One region of the Streptomyces sp. NPDC000410 genome, then DNA from elsewhere that is predicted to be linked to it. Evidence: riboswitches for the same ligand, from Rfam matches in the RefSeq annotation. Region 1 holds a riboswitch; each other region holds the start of a gene.
The links. Region 1 has a riboswitch for cyclic di-AMP ahead of ABT342_RS26845 (transglycosylase family protein). Riboswitches for the same ligand answer to the same signal wherever they lie in the genome.

Region 1 (6,476 bases):
GTTCGGGGGACCGGCCGCGACGTACGCGGGCGACCACATCGAGATCCACGGGAACACCTTCCACGGGGCGTTCCAGGCGAAGGGCACGCAGATCAACCGGTGAGCGACCACGTCGAGCTCCACGGCAACACGCTCCACGGGCCGGTGCAGGGCAGCGGGGTGCAGCACAACCACTTCGGTCCGGTGCCGGGCGGAGGGCTGCCCGACCTCAAGGACTGGCCCAAGGGCGTCGGGGTGTTCCCGGTCGCCCTCGGGATGCATCCCACCCGGCAGTTCCCCGGCGAGGAGCCCTACGCACTTCATGTCGAACGGCCGGTCGACCTGGATCTGCGTCGGCTGATCGCCGACAGCGCCGACGCGGCGGGCCTGTATCTGGTGACCGGCGAGCCCCTGTCCGGAAAGACCTCGACCGCTCTCATCGCGCTGATCCAAGAGTTTCCCCAGCACCGGGTCTGCGTCCCGCCACCCGGCGCGGACCTGCGGAGCCTTCCTACCCTCCTACGGGGCCGGAAAGGGGCCTACCTCCTGTGGCTCGACGACTTGGAGAACCATCTGAGCGAGCACGGACTGAGCGCGGGGCTGCTGGCCCGGCTGACGGAGCTGCGGGTGCCGGTCCTGGCCACCATGCGAGACGCCGCGTACGAGAAGCACCGTTTCGGCGCTCTGACGGGCGGGCGCGTGCTGCGCGCCGCCAGGCGTGTCGCGGTCAGCAATGAATGGACGCCCAGGCAGCTGGCCAAGGCACGGGATCAGGGGGACCCCCGCCTGGACGACGCCGTGAGCCGGCGCGGCGACCGGAGTGTCACGGAATACCTGGCGACCGGACCCGAGCTCTGGGACGAGTGGCTCCACGCCGACCGCCCCGCCGGGCACCCCCGCGGCCACCTCCTCGTCCGCGCGGCCGTCGACCTCGCCCGCTGCGGGATCACCGGCCCCGTGTCGCTCGGCCTGCTGCGCGAGGTGCATGAGCGGTACGGCCCCGAGCCGGGCAGCGAGTCTTTCGAGGACGCCCTCGCCTGGGCGGTGGCGGTACGCCACGGGGTGACCGGGCTCCTCGTACCGGGGGAGACGGACGGGACGTACCGGGCCTTCGGCTCGCTGGTCGCGGACGCCCTGCGGTCGCCGGAGGTGCCGCCGGTGCCCGACACGGTCTGGGGCATCGCGCTCGTGACGGCCGACCAGGACGACGCGTACGACCACGCGGCGGTCGCGGCGGCGGCCCGGGTCGACTTCCTGGCGCGCGCCGAGAACGGCGACACGGCCGCGATGTACAGCCTCGGCCTGCTCGACAGCGACGAGCAGTGGCTCCGCAAGGCCGCCGACGCCGGGCACACCGCCGCCGCGGGTGAGGTCGGCAAGCGGCTCGCCGCGCGCGGCGACACGAGGGAGGCCGAGCCGTATCTGGAGAGCGCGGCGCGGTCGGGTGACGCGGACGCGGCGCTGGTGCTGGGGAAGCTGCTGCGGGAGCGGGCCAAGCACTGGCTCGGCGTGTCGGCGCAGGCGGGGAACCCGGAGGCGGCGCACCATCTGGGGGACCTGTACTTCGGGGCCGGGGACCACGACGCGGCGTTCACCTACTACGACGGCGCGGCCGAGGCCGGGTACGCGGCGGTCGCGGCGAGCTACGGCGCGCTGCACCACGCCAGTGACGAGCGGGAGGCGGCCGAGATCTGGTTCCGCCGTGCCGTCGAAGCGGGCGACAAGCGGGCCGTATACGCGATGTCCCGCTACGGGAGGCAGGCCATCGAGGTGGAGGAGGAGTGCTACCGGGACGACGCGCAGAAGGGAAGGAGCCTGGATGCGACGCACCTCGGAGTCTTTCTGGAGAACCGGGGTGCACGGGTCGAGGCCAGCGCCTGGTACCGCCGGGGCTTCGAGCTCGGCGACGCCTACGGCGCCTTCCGCCTGGCCCTGCTGCTGGCCGCGGAGGGCAAGGACGCCGAGGCCCGGGACTGGTACCGCAAGGCCGCGGACATGGGCCACCCGGGTGCGAGGAAGGCCCTCGGCGAGAACCCGGAGCGACCCGGATAACGTCGGGGCGTGAGCAACACACCCGCCCCCGAACTCTTCACCTGGGAGTTCGCCACCGACCCGTACCCCGCCTACGCCTGGCTGCGCGAGCACGCGCCCGTACACAGGACCGCCCTGCCCAGCGGCGTCGAGGCCTGGCTCGTGACCCGGTACGCGGACGCCAAGCAGGCCCTCGCGGACCAGCGGCTCAGCAAGAACCCGGCGCATCACGACGAGCCGGCGCACGCCAAGGGGAAGACGGGCATCCCGGGGGAGCGCAAGGCGGAGCTGATGACGCATCTGCTGAACATCGACCCGCCCGACCACACCCGGCTGCGCCGCCTGGTCTCGAAGGCGTTCACCCCGCGCCGGGTCGCCGAATTCGCCCCGCGCGTACAGGAACTGACGGACCGGCTGATCGACGACTTCGCCGAGGACGGCAGCGCCGACCTCATCCACCAGTTCGCCTTCCCGCTCCCCATCTACGCGATCTGCGACATGCTCGGCGTCCCGCGCGAGGACCAGGACGACTTCCGGGACTGGGCGGGAATGATGATCCGGCACGGCGGCGGACCGCGCGGCGGCGTGGCCCGCTCGGTGAAGAAGATGCGCGGCTATCTCGCCGAGCTGATCCACCGAAAGCGCGAAAACCCGGCGGACGACCTCATCTCCGGACTGATCCGCGCCTCCGACCACGGCGAGCACCTGACCGAGAACGAAGCCGCGGCGATGGCGTTCATCCTCCTCTTCGCCGGTTTCGAGACGACGGTCAACCTCATCGGCAACGGGATGTACACGCTGCTGCGCCACCCGGAGCAGCGCCGCAGGCTCCAGGAGTCCCTCGCGGCCGGGGAGAGCGGCCTGCTCGCCACCGGCGTCGAGGAACTGCTGCGTTACGACGGGCCCGTGGAGCTGGCCACCTGGCGGTTCGCCACCGAGCCGCTCACGCTCGGAGGGCAGGACATCGCGGCGGGGGACCCGGTCCTCGTCGTACTCGCCGCGGCCGACCGGGATCCGGACCGGTTCGCCGACCCGGACACGCTCGACCTGGCCCGGAGGGACAACCAGCACCTCGGATACGGGCACGGCATCCACTACTGCCTCGGTGCCCCGCTCGCGCGGCTGGAAGGGCAGACCGCGCTCGCGACGTTGCTGACCAGGTTGCCCGACTTGCGACTTGCAGCCGATCCTTCCGATTTGCGCTGGCGAGGCGGCCTCATTATGCGTGGATTGCGCACTCTGCCCGTTGAGTTCACGCCGCCAAGTTACTGACGGTCAGTCAACTCTGTGACTTTCGCGTTATCTGGACTGCATCGACTTGTGACCGGTGTTCGAATACGGCTACGTTCACCGACGACTCAGCAGTCACACGAAAGGCCCACCGCATGCGCTCCGGGAATGGTCGGCATCGTCGCCCCCGTCAGGCACCCGCACTTGTCGTCGCGGCAGGGGTGACCGGATCGGCCATCGCCATCCCGCTGCTCGGCGCCGGTTCGGCATCCGCCGCCGACGCCACCACCTGGGACCGTGTCGCGGACTGTGAGACCGGCGGAATGTGGAGTGCCGACTTCGGCAACGGCTACTACGGCGGACTCCAGTTCTCGCAGGAGACCTGGGAGGACTTCGGCGGTACCGAGTACGCGGCACGCGCCGACCTCGCCAGCCGCTCGCAGCAGATCGCGGTCGCCGAGAAGGTGTTCGCCGCGCAGGGCAAGGAGGCGTGGCCCAGCTGTGCGGTGATCACCGGGCTCGTGCCGGGCGCGAAGCCCTCGGTCGACCCGGCCGACACCTCCGGTGTCCTGCCTCTCCCGAAGGAGAACGTCAAGGCGCCCTCGTTCGGTGAAGGGGCCGACGCGGCGGCTGCGCCTTCGGCCCCGGCGTCGGACGCGCCCTCGGCATCGGCCTCGCCCGCGAAGCCCAAGGGGAAGCCGTCGGATCCGGCGTCGACCGAGCTGACCGAGTCGGCCGGGCCTGCCGAGTCCGTCACGCCCGCCCCGGCGGCGGGCGACACCGGTTCCGGCAAGCATCGCGGCACCCCGGCCACCAATGAGGATGAGGCGGGCAATTCGGTCAACGAGCGTGAATCCGGGCGTCATGCCTCACGAGGTGACACACCGGCACGAGAGGCGGCCGCCACCGAAGATGACTACACCGTCCGCCCCGGCGACAACCTGTGGACGATCGCGGACGCGAACAAGGTCCCCGGCGGCTGGTCCGCGCTCTACGGCGCGAACGCCGAGGTCGTCGGCTCCGACCCCGACCTCATCCTCCCTGGCCAGAGCCTTGATCTGGGCCTGAAGGAGAAGCCGTCGCCGGTGGCTGCGCCGGAGTCGAAGTCGGAGTCGAAGCCGAAGTAGTTCGAGGGCTTATGTCCGCTTCTGCGCAAGTGAGATATGGGTCTCTTCCGGCCAACTGGCGGGTTATGCCCGCCCGGTCCGGTCGTCCCGCCTCTCACCTGCGAAAACGGACATCTCCCCAAGGTGGTTAAGGGCGTTTTCTCCCCGATGTTCATCTTTGAACATCGGGGAGAGCTGTGTCTACGGTCTGAACCGCTCGCCATCGCGGGCCCCGTCGACCGTCACGCCGAATCCTGCCGTCGGTCGAAGGGAACGGTCGACGCGTCACGCGCCGTAGGCAGGAGCGGGGGACCCAAGGTAAGCGCCGCACCCGCCCGTTGAGGGCCGGGGCGGCTCGGGGTGAAGCCGCGCGAGCACGTTCGCGCGGCCGGGCAACTCACGGGCCCGAACCCGACAGCTCACCTCGCAGGCGTCGGTGAGGGGAATCTCCATGCTGTTCTCCGGCAAGGGCGAGCGCCGCCGCCCGACCGTTCTCCGGCGGACCTCGCGGTTCGCCACGCTCGCCGGTGTCACCGGCGCCGCGATCGTCGCCCCGCTGATGGCCGCCGGCGGCGCCAACGCCGCGACCTCCTCCGAGTGGGACGCCGTCGCCCAGTGCGAGTCCGGCGGCAACTGGTCCATCAACACCGGCAACGGCTACTACGGCGGTCTGCAGTTCTCCGCCTCCACCTGGGCCGCGTACGGCGGCACCGCGTACGCCGCCTCCGCCGACCAGGCGTCGAAGTCGCAGCAGATCACGGTCGCCGAGAAGGTCCTGGCCGGACAGGGCAAGGGTGCCTGGCCGCACTGCGGCGTGGGCCTGTCCAACGCCGCGTACACCGCCGAGCCCGCCCCGCAGCGCGCCGAGGCCCCGACCACCCGCTCCGAGCGCCCCGCCGCGGCGGCCCCGGCCAAGGCCGTCAAGAAGGGCGACGGCGAGTACAAGGTCAAGGCCGGCGACACCCTCGCCACGATCGCCGCGGCGAAGAAGGTCGAGGGCGGCTGGAAGAAGCTGTTCGACCTGAACAAGGACGTCGTCGGTGACGCCAACGTCATCTACCCGGGCCAGCTGCTCCACCTGAGCTGACCCCCCAGTCACTCCGGCCCCCTCAGCCACCCCGGCCCGGCGCGCCCCTTCCCCCCCATGAGCGCCGGGCCGGGGTTTCCGGACGGAGTCCGGGTGAGGGCAGGTCGCCTGGGATGCTGTCGGCCGCCTCATCCCGTGTGAGGTGCGTATCCCCGTATGGGGATTCGCGGATCGAATGTGTGACCTTTGTTCGCGGGTGTCGTTGATCGGATGGCAGTACAGCTCCAGTGGCACGGAAGGGTGATGGTCGCGATGGCCCGGTCGGCGGGGAGCCGGAAGGTGCCGCTCGCCGCAGGGCAGACGGCCCGGACCGCGTGCGCCCGTGGCTGGCTGCGCACCGGCTTGGACGAGAAAACCGGCGAACTCCTGCCATCGGCTGTGCTCGCGGAGCGCGTCGGATGGGCCACTGCTCTCGTGTCCACCATGGCCGCCGAGCTGCTGGCCGCGCACTGGAGCACGCACGATGTGGATGTCCTGGCATCCGGTGTGGACGCGGGCGGCCGCACGCTGCCGTCACAGGCGTGGATGGCGCTGCGCCGCCTTGGCTGGACCATCGCACCGCCCGAGGGCATCAGGGTCAATGACCGGATCGTGCGGATGGCTCAGGAGCAGGCCGGGCGTACGCTCCGCTCGGCGAAGTGGCGCGCTGACCTGACGGTCGGGGTCATCGCGTCCTGGCCCGCTGATTCGGCGAAGCGGACTGCTGAGGAATGGGACGCGGTCCGTGATGCGGTGCCGGATGGGCGGCATCTGCCGTCCAGTGTGATCACGTCCCGTACCCGGCAGATCGCCACATTCGCCCGCAGGCACGGCCGGATGCCGGCCGATGTGTTCGAGGCGGAGGGAACACCGGCGATCGCCCGCATGCTGCTGCTGTCCGCGTGCGACGGGCAGCAGGCCACCATCGAACGCGCCGGCGAGCCGGGCCGCGCGCTGCTGCGGTTGCAACTGCCCACCCGGCCCGACCCGGCCTCGTACGGGGACTGGACGTGGGTCGCCTGCCCCATCAGCCTGCCACCGACCATCCCGCCCGGTGCGGTGCT
Region 2 (6,476 bases), on a different contig from region 1:
TTCGCCTGTGCCGAGTTCTCACTGGAGCGGATGAGGCGGATGACCTCGTCGATGTCCAGCAGGGCCACGAGCAGGCCCTCGACCAGGTGCAGCCGGTCGCTCTTCTTGCCCCGGCGGAACTCGCTGCGGCGCCGTACGACGTCGAAGCGGTGGTCGAGATAGACCTCCAGCAGCTCCTTGAGGCCCAGGGTCAGCGGCTGGCCGTCGACCAGCGCCACATTGTTGATGCCGAAGGACTCCTCCATCGGCGTCAGCTTGTAGAGCTGCTCGAGGACGGCCTCCGGGATGAAGCCGTTCTTGATCTCGATCACGAGGCGCAGGCCGTGCGCACGGTCCGTGAGGTCCTTGACGTCCGCGATGCCCTGGAGCTTCTTCGAGCCGACGAGGTCCTTGATCTTCGAGATCACCTTCTCGGGGCCGACCGTGAAGGGCAGCTCGGTGACGACGAGGCCCTTGCGGCGCGGCGTCACGTCCTCGACGGTCGCGGTCGCGCGGATCTTGAAGGTGCCGCGGCCCGACTCGTACGCGTCCTTGATCCCGGACAGGCCGACGATCCGGCCGCCGGTCGGAAGGTCGGGGCCCGGGACGAAACGCATCAGCGTCTCCAGGTCGGCGCCCGGGTGACGGATCAGATGCCGGGCGGCGGCGATGACCTCGCCCAGGTTGTGCGGCGGCATGTTCGTCGCCATGCCGACCGCGATGCCGGAGGCCCCGTTGACCAGAAGGTTGGGGAAGGCGGCGGGCAGCGCGACGGGCTCGCGCTCCTGGCCGTCGTAGTTCGGGGAGAAGTCGACCGTGTCCTCGTCGATCGACTCGGTCATCAGGCTGGTCGCGTCGGCCATCCGGCATTCCGTGTACCGCATGGCGGCCGGGGGGTCGTCGTTGCCGAGCGAACCGAAGTTGCCGTGGCCGTCGACCAGCGGGAGGCGCATGGAGAAGGGCTGCGCCATGCGCACCAGCGCGTCGTAGATCGACGCGTCACCGTGCGGGTGGAGCTTGCCCATGACCTCGCCGACGACACGGGCGCACTTCACATAGCCCCGGTCGGGCCGCACCCCCATCTCGTTCATCTGGTAAACGATCCGGCGGTGCACGGGCTTCATCCCGTCCCGCGCGTCCGGCAGGGCCCGGGAGTAGATCACCGAGTACGCGTACTCGAGGAAGGAGCCCTGCATTTCGTCGACGACGTCGATGTCGAGGATCTTCTCCTCGAAGTCGTCGGGCGGCGGGGTCTTCGTGCTGCGGCGGGCCATCGCTGCTGCGGCTCCTTCACCAACATGAACGGGAACTGACGCGGACCATTGTGGACTGTCCCACTGACAAGCCGGACCGCGACCCGGAACAGTGGGCCGAACCACCGGGAACTCAGCCGGGTTGTCCACAGGGAACTTCGCCAGGTGTCGGCACGCTTGCATACAGTGGCAGGACATCAAGCAACGCGATCGAAGGGACTACATGCCCATGGGTCACACGGCCACAGCGCAGGCCGGCTCCGGCGGCCTGACAGCGACCGAGCACCGCCTGGCCAACGGCCTGCGCGTGGTGCTCTCCGAGGACCACCTGACCCCGGTCGCCGCCGTCTGCCTCTGGTACGACGTCGGTTCGCGCCACGAGGTCAAGGGCCGTACGGGCCTGGCTCACCTCTTCGAGCACCTGATGTTCCAGGGCTCGAAGCAGGTGCACGGCAACGGGCACTTCGAGCTGGTCCAGGGGGCCGGCGGTTCGCTCAACGGCACCACCAGCTTCGAGCGCACCAACTATTTCGAGACCATGCCCACCCACCAGCTGGAGCTCGCGCTCTGGCTGGAGGCCGACCGCATGGGCTCGCTGCTCGCCGCACTCGACGACGAGTCCATGGAGAACCAGCGCGACGTCGTCAAGAACGAGCGCCGCCAGCGCTACGACAACGTGCCGTACGGCACGGCCTTCGAGAAGCTGACCGCCCTCGCCTACCCCGAGGGCCACCCGTACCACCACACCCCGATCGGCTCCATGGCCGACCTGGACGCGGCGACGCTGGAGGACGCGCGGACCTTCTTCCGTACGTACTACGCGCCGAACAACGCGGTGCTGTCGGTCGTCGGAGACATCGACCCCGAGCAGACCCTCGCCTGGGTCGAGAAGTACTTCGGCTCCATCCCGTCCCACGACGGCAAGCAGGCGCCGCGCGACGGCTCCCTCCCCGAGATCATCGGGCAGCAGCTGCGCGAGGAGGTCGTCGAGGAGGTGCCCGCCCGCGCCCTGATGGCCGCCTACCGGCTGCCGCACGACGGCACCCGCGAGTGCGACGCCGCCGACCTGGCGCTCACCGTCCTCGGCGGCGGCGAGTCGTCCCGGCTGCACAACCGCCTGGTGCGCCGCGACCGCACGGCCGTCGCCGCGGGCTTCGGCCTGCTGCGGCTCGCAGGGGCCCCCTCGCTCGGCTGGCTGGACGTGAAGACGTCCGCCGGGGTCGAGGTGCCCGACATCGAGGCCGCCGTCGACGACGAGCTGGCCCGGTTCGCCGCCGAGGGCCCCACGGCCGAGGAGATGGAGCGCGCACAGGCCCAGCTGGAGCGCGAGTGGCTGGACCGGCTCGGCACGGTCGCGGGCCGCGCCGACGAACTCTGCCGGTACGCGGTGCTGTTCGGCGACCCCCAGCTGGCGCTCAGCGCGGTCTCGCGGGTCCTCGACATCACCCCCGAGGAGGTCCAGGCGGTCGCCCAGGCCCGGCTGCGCCCCGACAACAGGGCGGTGCTGGTGTACGAGCCGCTCGCGGCCACCGAGGACAACGACGACGAAGAGGGAGCGGTCCAGTGACCGACGCTGCCGTGACCATGGACTTCCACCCGCAGCCGCAGCCGGGCGAGGCCAAGCCGTGGGCCTTCCCCGCCCCCGACCGCGGCGCGCTCGGCAACGGACTGACGGTCCTGCGCTGCCACCGCCCCGGCCAGCAGGTCGTGGCGGTCGAGATCTTCCTCGACGCCCCGCTGGACGCCGAGCCCGAGGGCCTGGACGGCGTCGCCACGATCATGGCGCGGGCGCTCTCCGAGGGCACGGACAAGCACACGGCGGAGGAGTTCGCCGCGGAGCTGGAGCGGTGCGGCGCCACGCTCGACGCGCACGCCGACCACCCCGGCGTCCGGGTCTCGCTGGAGGTCCCCGTCTCCCGGCTGCCCAAGGCCCTCGGCCTGGTCGCCGAGGCGCTGCGCGCGCCGCTGTTCGCCGACAGCGAGGTCGAGCGTCTCGTACAGAACCGGCTGGACGAGATCCCGCACGAGACCGCGAACCCGGCCCGCCGGGCGGCCAAGGAGCTCTCCCGGCAGCTGTTCCCGGCCACCTCCCGGATGTCGCGCCCCCGTCAGGGCACCGAGGAGACGGTGGAGCGCATCGACTCGGCAGCCGTACGCGCCTTCTACGAGGCGCACGTCCGCCCCTCGATGGCCACCGCCGTCATCGTCGGCGACCTCACCGGCGTCGACCTCGACGCGGTGCTCGCCGACACGCTCGGCGCCTGGACCGGCGACAAGGCGGAGAGCCGTCCGATGCCGCCGATCACCGCCGACGACACGGGCCGCGTCATCATCGTGGACCGCCCCGGAGCCGTCCAGACCCAGCTGCTGATCGGCCGGATCGGCGCGGACCGCCACGACCGGGTCTGGTCGGCCCAGGTCCTCGGCACCTACTGCCTGGGCGGCACCCTCACCTCCCGCCTGGACCGCGTCCTGCGCGAGGAGAAGGGCTACACGTACGGCGTGCGCTCCTTCGGGCAGGTGCTGCGCTCCACGGCCCCGACCGCCCCGGGCGGGGCCACGGGCGCCGCGATGCTCGCCATCAGCGGCTCCGTGGACACGCCGAACACGGGACCGGCGCTGGACGACCTCTTCAAGGTGCTGCGCACGCTCGCCGCGGAGGGGCTGACCGACGCCGAGCGCGATGTCGCCGTGCAGAATCTGGTGGGTGTGGCCCCGCTGAAGTACGAGACGGCGGCGTCCGTGGCGGGCACGCTGGCCGACCAGGTCGAGCAGGGCCTTCCGGACGACTACCAGGCCCAGCTGTACGCGCGCCTGGCGGAGACCGGCACGGTCGAGGCGACGGCCGCGGCAGTCAACGCCTTCCCGGTGGACCGGCTCGTCACGGTCCTCGTCGGGGACGCACACGAGATCGAGGACCCGATCCGGGAGCTCGGCATCGGTGAAGTGACCGTTGTCACGGGCTGATTGAGCCGAGAGGGCCCGAAGAGGGCCGAGAGGGACCCCGGCCGGCAGGCATGCCACCGGGGTCCTTTTTATGTCCGCTTCGAGGGGGGATGTAGGTGTCTGCCCTGTGGCATGCACTACAAATCGGCGTGTCTGTTTGGTGATTGAATGATCTCCCGCTTAGCGTCTTCTGCGCTGCCCGTCAGTTGCACCAGCCGCACCCGCGGCATCGGGCAGCCATCGCCGAGTCCCCGTCCGGCGCGAGCCTGGGGAGCCGGGGACCCACATGTCCCCTGGGGTGAATCGGACGCCTTCGCACCCGGTGCGGAGGGGCCCGTAGGAGACCTTCCTGCTCCGAACCCGTCAGCTAACCCGGTAGGCGAGAAGGAAGGAAAGGATCAGCCACTACATGGCGTTCACCCGTGCCACCGGGAAGCATCGTGGTCCGAGCCGGCTGTCGCGCAGGAGCGCGGGCGTGGCCGGAGTCGCGACCCTCGCCACCACCGGAGTCATCGGAACCCTCGCCTCCCCGGCGGTCGCCGCCGAAGCGGAAAGCCTCTCCCTCGAAGACACCGGCCTGACCCAGGCCATCGTCGCTCCCGACTACCTCGCCGAGCAGATCGACGCCCAGGCCGAGGCCCAGCAGCTGGAGGCCGACCTCGCCGCCGCCCAGGCGAAGGCCGAGGCCGAGGCGAAGCGCAAGGCGGAGGCCCGCGCCGAGGCGGCCCGCGAGGCCGAGGAGCGCGCCGCCCGCGAGGCCGAGCGCAAGCGCCTGATGTCGTACACCCTCCCGGTCGCCGGCTCGTACGTCAGCACCAGCTACCAGGCGGGCAGCTCGCTCTGGTCCTCCGGCAGCCACACCGGCGTCGACTTCCATGCCGCCTCCGGCACTTCGGTCGTGGCCGTCGGCTCCGGCAAGGTCGTGGAGGCCGGCTGGGGCGGCGCGTACGGCAACAACATCGTCATCAAGATGAACGACGGTACGTACACCCAGTACGGCCACCTGGCGTCGATCGACGTCTCGGTCGGCCAGACCGTCACCCCCGGCCAGCAGATAGGCCGCGCCGGATCGACCGGCAACTCGACCGGTCCGCACCTCCACTTCGAGGCCCGTACGGGCGAGGACTACGGCTCCGACATCGACCCGGTCGCGTATCTGCGCGCGCACGGCGTGAACGTCTGAGACCTTCAGTGTCTGAGATCTTCGGCGTCTGAGATCTTCAGCGAAGGCCCCGGCTCGGGATGAACCGAGCCGGGGCCTTCGTCGTCTTCCGGCCAAAAGATATCCATGGATTCCCGTTCGCCGTCGGAAATTCCGTCCCCTTGCAATAGAGTCACCGGACAGGCAGGGCGATCGGGCAGAGATCCACGGGTTTCGCGAGGATTAAAGCGGAGGTTCGGTATGCGCATTCCAGCGCGCTCGGTATGCGCGGCGATCCGCGACGACATCATCACCGGTGTCTTCGAGCGCGGCAGCCGGCTCACCGAGGAGCAGCTGGCGCGCCGCTACGGCGTATCCCGCGTACCGGTGCGCGAAGCGCTGCGCACCCTGGAGTCGGAGGGCTTCGTGGTCACCCGCAGGCACGCCGGAGCCTGCGTCGCCGAGCCCACCGAGCAGGAGGCCGCCGATCTGCTGGAGATCAGGATGCTGCTGGAGCCGCTGGGTGCGGCGCGCGCGGCCCAGCGGCGCACGGAGGCGCACCTCAAGGTGCTGCGCGGCCTGGTCAGACTGGGCCAGGAGCGGGCGCGGCGGGGTCAGGGCGAGGACCTGCGCTCGCTCGGCGCCTGGTTCCACGAGACCCTCGCCCAGGCCTGCGGCAGTCCCGGCCTCACCGCCCTGCTCACCCAGCTCCGGCACAAGACCGCCTGGATGTACGCCGTCGAGCAGCCGGCCCGGCCCCTGGAGTCGTGGGCCGAGCACGGCGCGATCGTGGACGCCGTGGCGCGCGGTGACGCGGAGCGGGCCAGGGCGCTCACCGCGATGCACGCGGAGCGGGCGAACGGCGCGCACCGGCTGCGCACCGGTGTGGTGGTGAGGGCTTCGCAACACTCCGTAAACACGGTGAGCGGCCGTCATTAACATGGCCGACGTATACAAGAAGTATTCGCATCGGAGATTTCCCTTTGTGGGATTTCGCCGCGCGTAAACGCGTATAAAGCGGCGGAGCCGCGCACCGATGAAGGTGGTGCGCGGCTCCGCTCCGCATTCCCCGCGAGAATTCAGCAAATTCGGGGACCGGATGGTCTCAGACGGTTTCGGGGAGTTCCTCGAGCCCCTCCGCGACCAGCTTCGCCAGC
Region 3 (6,476 bases), on a different contig from region 1:
GCTCACTCCGCACCGTATCGCCGCTGTCACGCGGGAGGGGGCCGAGCTGCTGTTCGTCCACACGCTGCTGCAGAGCCCCGACCCGCACGCGCACCCGCACGCCTGAGGAGGCCGCTGATGAACCAGGACCAGGAGCAGAAGTTTCCGGTCGGACTGATCGTCCGGCTCTTCGCCTATCTGGTGGCGGGCCACCTGTTCGCGGCGTTCCTCTATCTGCTGTTCAAGGTCGGGGCCGGCTGACCCGGTGTTTCGCCCGGTGGCTCAGAGCGCCCCGTCCAGGAGGCGCTCGCGCAGCCGCTCACGCGTCTGCGGCGTGATGCCCAGGCCGTCGGACAGGTAGCGCTCGGTGCCGCCCCAGGTCTCGTCGATGGTGTCGAACGCGGCGGCGAGGTACTCGGCGCGGGCGTCGAACAGCGGGCTCAGCAGCTCCATCACCTCCGGGGACATCCCGGCGGGCGCGTTCTCGCCGCGGCGCACCTTGTAGCGGCGGTGCGGGTCGTTCGACTTGAGGTAGTCGGCCTCGATGGCGTCGCGCTCGACGCCCACGGCGAGCAGCGAGACGGCTATGGACAGACCCGCCCGGTCCTTGCCGGCCGCGCAGTGCATCAGGGCCGGGACGCTGTCCTCCGCCAGGGCGTGCAGCACCCGGCTGTGCTCGGCGGTGCGCTCCTTGATGATGACCCGGTAGGACTCGATCATCCGGTTGGCCGCCTTGCCGTCGCCGAGGATGGACCGCAGCTGGTCCAGATCGCCGTCGCGGACCATCTTCCAGAACTCGGCGCCGTCGGCCGGGTCGGTGAGCGGGATGTTCACGTTGCGCACTCCGGGCAGCTCGACGTCCAGGCCGTCCAGCTTCTGGTCCGCGGAGTTGCGGAAATCGAAGATCGTGTGGAGCCCGAGCGAGGAGAGGAACGCGGCATCCGCGTCGGTCGCGTGCGCCAGGTGGCCGCTGCGGAAGAGCCGTCCGTACTGAACGCGCAGCCCGTCCACGGTCGGCAGTCCGCCCACGTCCCTGAAGTTGCGCACGCCCGACAGCTCGGGTTCGGTCGACGGGACCTCGGGCAGCTGCTGCGTCACGGGGGCTCCTGAGTGTCTGCGGTCGGCACGGCTCGCCGACGTAGGCGCGCTGTCGACGATACGACATTGGTTCCTCAGGCAATCATCTTGGTTGTGCGTTCGGTCGACCGTGCAAGGGAGTTGCCTCCAGGGCGGCTTGGGATCGAAGGTGTTCGGTTCTGCGTGAATTTGGTGGGTTGTGGTGATCGACACGGAGGGTGGCGGTCGCGCCTGGCTGCTGTGCGGGCGCGCAAGCGGTTACGCATGACCCGGTCGAGAGCGGTCCCCGGTTCGTCCGCCACGCTGCGCGGCGATCTTGGCGCCGTGGCGCTCCAGCAGTGCCGGATATAGGGGCATTGCTGGCCTACTGAGGCTTATGCCCGTATTAGGTCATCTGGGGCAACAAGCCCCGGTTGCGGGGGAGATGACGTCCATGCCGTGAGCGGGATCATATTGGTGACGTTCCGTCGCCGCGCGCCGCCGTCAAATTCCCCGCTCCTCAAGGGAGTCGAAGACCGTAATCCACGCAGGGTGACCGGGAAATCCCCGCGGATATCACGCGGGCGAATCAGCGGCCCAAGCGGTGGCTTGTTCGTGCCGACCGGGCTCGCTTACGGTCACCGCAATCCGGTCGGAACGCCTAATCCTGCCGTCGTCCGGAATATCGCATCTATCCACGTGTGGCAGGAGCGGGGGACCCAGTGAAACCGCCGGTCCGTCAATGCGGAGCGGCTCGGGGTGAAGTCGCGCACCTACGCGGCCGGGCAGCTCCAGCCCGAACCCGACAGCTCACTTCGCAGGCGCCGGAGAGGAATTCGCCATGCCCGCAATGGGTAAGCACCGCCGTTCGAGGAAGAACCCGATCACGCGCGGACTCGTCGCCGCGGGCACGGGTGGCGCCGTCATCGCGCTCCCGCTCATCGGTGCCACCGGCGCGCACGCGGCGGAGAAGTCCGCGCCTGCCGTCGCCCCGGAGCGGACTGTCTCCGTCGCCCAGCAGGTCGAGGCTCCCAAGGCTCCCCGGACCTACACGGTGGCGCCCGGCGACACCCTGGCGAAGATCGCCAAGGAGCAGAAGGTCAGCGGCGGCTGGAAGAAGCTGTACGCGGACAACCGCTCCGTCGTGGGTGCGAACCCCTCCGTGATCCGTCCGGGTATCCAGCTGGCCATCGGCGCGAACGCGAAGCCCAAGGCCGCCCCCGCTGCCGCCCCCGCCGGGAAGGCCGCCCCCGCCGCGAAGACCCGCGTCGCCCCCTTCTTCGCCCCGGTCCCCTCCGCCGTCACCACCGCGTACAAGACCGCCGGAGCCATGTGGTCCAGCGGCTACCACACCGGCGCCGACTTCGCGGCCGCCACCGGGACCTCCGTGAAGGCCGTCGGCGCGGGCACCGTCGTCTCGGCCGGCTGGAGCGGTTCGTACGGCAACGAGGTCGTCATCCAGCACGCCGACGGCACCTACTCGCAGTACGCCCACCTCTCCCAGCTGTCCGTCTCGTCCGGCCAGAGCGTGCGCGGCGGGGAGCAGATCGGCCTGTCCGGCTCCACCGGCAACTCCTCCGGTCCGCACCTGCACTTCGAGGTCCGTACCACTCCGCGCTACGGCTCCGACATCGACCCGCTGGCGTACCTGCGCCAGCACGGCGTCTCGATCTGACGTGTCGTATTCCCGTTTCCCGGAAAGCTGACCAGGTGGTCTATATCACCCCGCGTCAACCCATCCCTACGGTGGCGTAAGTCACTTCGTGAGGTGAAGGATGTCTCGACGTGGCAGACGATTCGAGATCAAGAAAAAACAGTGCATTCGGGTCGTACGCGGCGATCGGTGACAGCTTCACCGAGGGCGTCGGGGATCCCGGACCCGAGGGACAGTTCGTGGGCTGGGCGGACCGCCTCGCCGTCCTGCTCGACGACCGCGTACCGGAACACACCTTCCGCTACGCCAACTTGGCGGTACGAGGCAGGCTGCTGGACCAGATCGTCGAGGAGCAGGTCCCGCGCGCCAAGGAACTCGCCCCCGACCTGGTGACGTTCTGCGCGGGCGGCAACGACATCATCCGCCCCGGCACCGACCCCGACGACGTCGCCGCGCGCTTCGAGCGCGCGGTCGCCGACCTCACCGGCGCGGTCGGCACCGTCATGGTGACCACCGGCTTCGACACCCGCGGCGTGCCCGTACTGCGTCATCTGCGGGGCAAGATCGCCACGTACACCGCGCACGTCCGGGCCATCGCCGACCGCTACGACTGCCCCGTCCTCGACCTGTGGTCGCTCAAGTCCGTCCAGGACAGGCGCGCCTGGGACGACGACCGGCTGCACCTGTCACCCGAGGGCCACACCCGCGTCGCGCTCCGCGCCGCCCAGGTGCTCGGTCTCGACGTCCCCGCCGACCCCGACCAGGCGTGGCCGCCGCTGCCGCCCCGCGGGACGCTGGAGGTCCGCCGCGACGACATCCACTGGGCGCGCGAGTACCTGGTGCCGTGGATCGGGCGGCGGCTGCGGGGGGAGTCGTCCGGGGATCATGTGGAGCCGAAGCGTCCTGATCTGCTTCCGCTCTGAATCATCCCGTTCGCGCCGGCGGGGATCCGCTCCAGGACCCCGCCCGCGAACACGTCGTACAGCGGCAGCGACTCCAAGTGGACATAGCCGATATGGCAGTCGCACAGGGCGAGCGGACAGGCGCGGGGCCGCAGGGCCGTGCGGTACGAGCCGTCGTAGAGGTTGCCGAGCTCCTCCCGGACGAAGTGGCAGCGTCGCACCGTCCCCTCGCCGTCCACCGAGATCACCGACTCGCCCGTCCGGCACGGCAGGCCCGCCGAGCGGTGGGGGTGCCGGCTGAACGGGAAGAGCGGGTCGAGGGCCGTCCAGTCGGCGGCCTCCGCGTCGCTGTACTCCCGGCCCTCCGCGGCGTTGATCCACAGATAGACGTGTGGCGGGAGATCGGCCCGCAGCCGCCGGGCCTGCTCCAGATGCTCGGCGAAGCCGACGACCCCGACGCTGAACCGGATCCCGCGCGCGGCCAGGTCACGGCACTTGCCCAGGAAACGGTCGTACGGGGTCTGACCCGGGTGGTACGTGCACCACAGCGCGAGCGTGTCGGCGTCGGCGTCCGCCAGCCAGTCGGTCCGGCAGCTCAGATTGGTCTGGACGGCGACCCGGCGGATGTGCGGCAGCCGGGACAGCTCGACCAGCGTGGTCCGGTACCAGGAGCGGACGAGGCCCTCGCCCCAGGGCGTGAACAGCACCGACAGCCGGTCCTCCGTCTGCCGCGCCGCCCAGCCGGCGAACCGCTCCAGGGCCGCCCGGTCACCGCGCAACTGCTCGCGGCTGTCGCGGCGCTTCGCGAACGGGCAGTACGGGCAGTCGTAGTCGCAGGAGGCCAGTGGTCCCCGGTACAGAACGGTCAGATCCATCCGCGTCTCACTTGATCTCGTACGCGGTCATCGCGGCTCGTACGGCGGGGGAGAACAGCTCGGGTCCGAGCGCGTCCGAATACGCCAGGCCCTGGTCCGTCAGCCGCAGGAGCCCTCCGGTCTCCTCGAGCCAGCCGCGCTCGGCGAACGCCGCGAGCTCGGTGGGGAAGTCGTCCCACGGAACGCTGCCGAACCGCGCCCGGTAGTCCGCCACGTCCATTCCGCACGCCTGCAGCAGCGACTGGAGCAGATGGCGGCGGCGGGACTCGTCCCGGTCGACGCGGCGGCCGACCTCGGCCCGGGTGAAGTCCTCCGCCCGCGTGTAGTCGTCGATGATCGCGCGTATCTGGCGCATGTCGACGGCGTAGTCGAAGGAGTAGTGCAGCCCTGAGGTGTACGAGCGGGCTCCGCAGCCGAGGCCGATCATGCCGTCGGTCTGGCAGGCGTAGTCGTCCGCGCCCTGCGCCGGAGTGTCCGCGCGGCGGAACATGCGCATCGACACCTGCTCGTAGCCATGGGCGAGCAGATGATCACGGCCCTGTCGGTACAGCGCGAGACGCTGCTCGTCCCAGGCGGCGTCGGCGTCCACGCCCAGGCGGCCGAGTCCGGTCAGCGGCCGCACATACAGGGGATAGAGATACAGCTCCTCGGGCCGCCAGGCGAGCGCCGCGTCGAGCGACCGGCGCCAGCTCGCACGGGTCTGGCCGTCGATCCCGTAGATCAGATCGATGTTGAGTACGGGGATCCGGGCGTCCCGGATCCGGCCGAGCGCGGCCTCGACGTCGGCACGCCGCTGCGGGCGGACCGCGGCCTTGGACTCCTCGTCGACGAAGCTCTGCACGCCGATGCTCAGCCGGGTCGCCCCGCGCCCGGCGAGGACGGCGAGCCGGTCGGCGGTCGCCGTGGCGGGCGAGGTCTCCACCGAGAGCGGCACCGCGCGCAGATCCGCGCCCATCCGCTTCTCGGCGATGTCGCACAGTCGCTCCAGCTCCCCGGCGTCGAGGTAGGTGGGCGTGCCGCCGCCGAAGGCGGCTGCCGCGAAGCGCACGGGGTCCGCGTCGCCGAGCGCGTCGCGTACGGCCATGGCCTGCCGTTCCAGCGCGTCGAGATAGCGGGTGGTCAGCTCGTCGGGAGCGCCGATGCGGGTGAAGAGGTTGCAGAAGCCGCAGCGGACCTCGCAGAACGGTATGTGCAGATAGAGGGAGAGCGCGTCCTTGCGCTCGTCCGCCCACAGCTCGCGCAGCGCGGGCCGGTCCGCCAGCGGGCGGTACGCGGTCTTGTGCGGGTACGCGTACACGTAGCTCTGATACGGCCTGACGGTCGTGGTCGTGGTCGTGGTCTCGGTCGCGGTCACGGTCGTGGTCTCGGTCATCGGGAGTCCTTCGCGCGTACCGGTCCGGGGAGGAAGAACTGCGCGTACGGGACCGTCCAGACGACCTCGTGGCCGAGCCGGTGGCCGGTGTAGCCGTCGTCGCCGTACGCCGTGCCGTGGTCGGAGCAGACGATCGCGAGGCAGCGGCGCCGGCTGCTCGCCGCGGCGAAGAGGCGGCCGATGTGCCGGTCCACGTACTCCAGCGCCGCGGCATGCGTGGCCCGCGAATCGCCCGTCTCGCGGGTGGCGCCCGGCAGGTGGAACCAGTTGGGCTGATGCAGCGCGGACACATTGACGAAGAGGAAAAGCCGCTGGTCGTGCGGGAGACCGGCGACGACCTGTTCGGCCCGGTCCACCTGAGCCTCGAACGAGGTCGGAGAGGCGACGCCGAACTCCGGTTCCCAATGGCTCTCCTGGAACAGGCCGGGCAGGACCGTGCCCAACGGCCCCTGTCCGTTGAAGAACCCCACGCCGCCGACGCAGACCGTCCGGTACCCGGCAGCCGCCAGCCCGGTGACCAGGTCGGGGGAGTCGTACACGAAGGTGCCGTCCGCGGTGGTCTCGCTGCCCGTGAACCGCGCGGCGAACAGCCGTGGATGCGGGCCGGGCGCGGCGGGGGTCGGCAGGAACCCGGCGAA

Region 2: it holds a riboswitch for cyclic di-AMP, as region 1 does, so the genes downstream of both, ABT342_RS17115 (M23 family metallopeptidase) here and ABT342_RS26845 (transglycosylase family protein) in region 1, are expected to answer to the same signal.
Region 3: it holds a riboswitch for cyclic di-AMP, as region 1 does, so the genes downstream of both, ABT342_RS07190 (M23 family metallopeptidase) here and ABT342_RS26845 (transglycosylase family protein) in region 1, are expected to answer to the same signal.

Annotation. Positions count from the first base shown of each region.
Region 1 is NZ_JBEPDM010000033.1:48,816-55,291, forward strand. It holds gene ABT342_RS26825 (hypothetical protein) at 1-103, shown strand, start outside; gene ABT342_RS26830 (tetratricopeptide repeat protein) at 100-2,031, shown strand; gene ABT342_RS26835 (cytochrome P450 family protein) at 2,041-3,282, shown strand; gene ABT342_RS26840 (transglycosylase family protein) at 3,396-4,367, shown strand; cyclic di-AMP (ydaO/yuaA leader) riboswitch at 4,660-4,794, shown strand; gene ABT342_RS26845 (transglycosylase family protein) at 4,798-5,433, shown strand; gene ABT342_RS26850 (zinc ribbon domain-containing protein) at 5,644-6,476, shown strand, end outside.
Region 2 is NZ_JBEPDM010000014.1:33,918-40,393, reverse strand. It holds gene ABT342_RS17130 (DNA gyrase/topoisomerase IV subunit A) at 1-1,253, opposite strand, end outside; gene ABT342_RS17125 (M16 family metallopeptidase) at 1,462-2,799, shown strand; gene ABT342_RS17120 (M16 family metallopeptidase) at 2,817-4,199, shown strand; cyclic di-AMP (ydaO/yuaA leader) riboswitch at 4,410-4,574, shown strand; gene ABT342_RS17115 (M23 family metallopeptidase) at 4,588-5,361, shown strand; gene ABT342_RS17110 (GntR family transcriptional regulator) at 5,581-6,258, shown strand; gene ABT342_RS17105 (HPr family phosphocarrier protein) at 6,425-6,476, opposite strand, start outside.
Region 3 is NZ_JBEPDM010000004.1:49,339-55,814, reverse strand. It holds gene ABT342_RS07205 (XRE family transcriptional regulator) at 1-106, shown strand, start outside; gene ABT342_RS07200 (DUF6126 family protein) at 118-240, shown strand; gene ABT342_RS07195 (tyrosine-protein phosphatase) at 262-1,077, opposite strand; cyclic di-AMP (ydaO/yuaA leader) riboswitch at 1,712-1,874, shown strand; gene ABT342_RS07190 (M23 family metallopeptidase) at 1,877-2,710, shown strand; gene ABT342_RS07185 (SGNH/GDSL hydrolase family protein) at 2,821-3,612, shown strand; gene ABT342_RS07180 (STM4011 family radical SAM protein) at 3,573-4,466, opposite strand; gene ABT342_RS07175 (STM4012 family radical SAM protein) at 4,474-5,838, opposite strand; gene ABT342_RS07170 (STM4013/SEN3800 family hydrolase) at 5,835-6,476, opposite strand, start outside.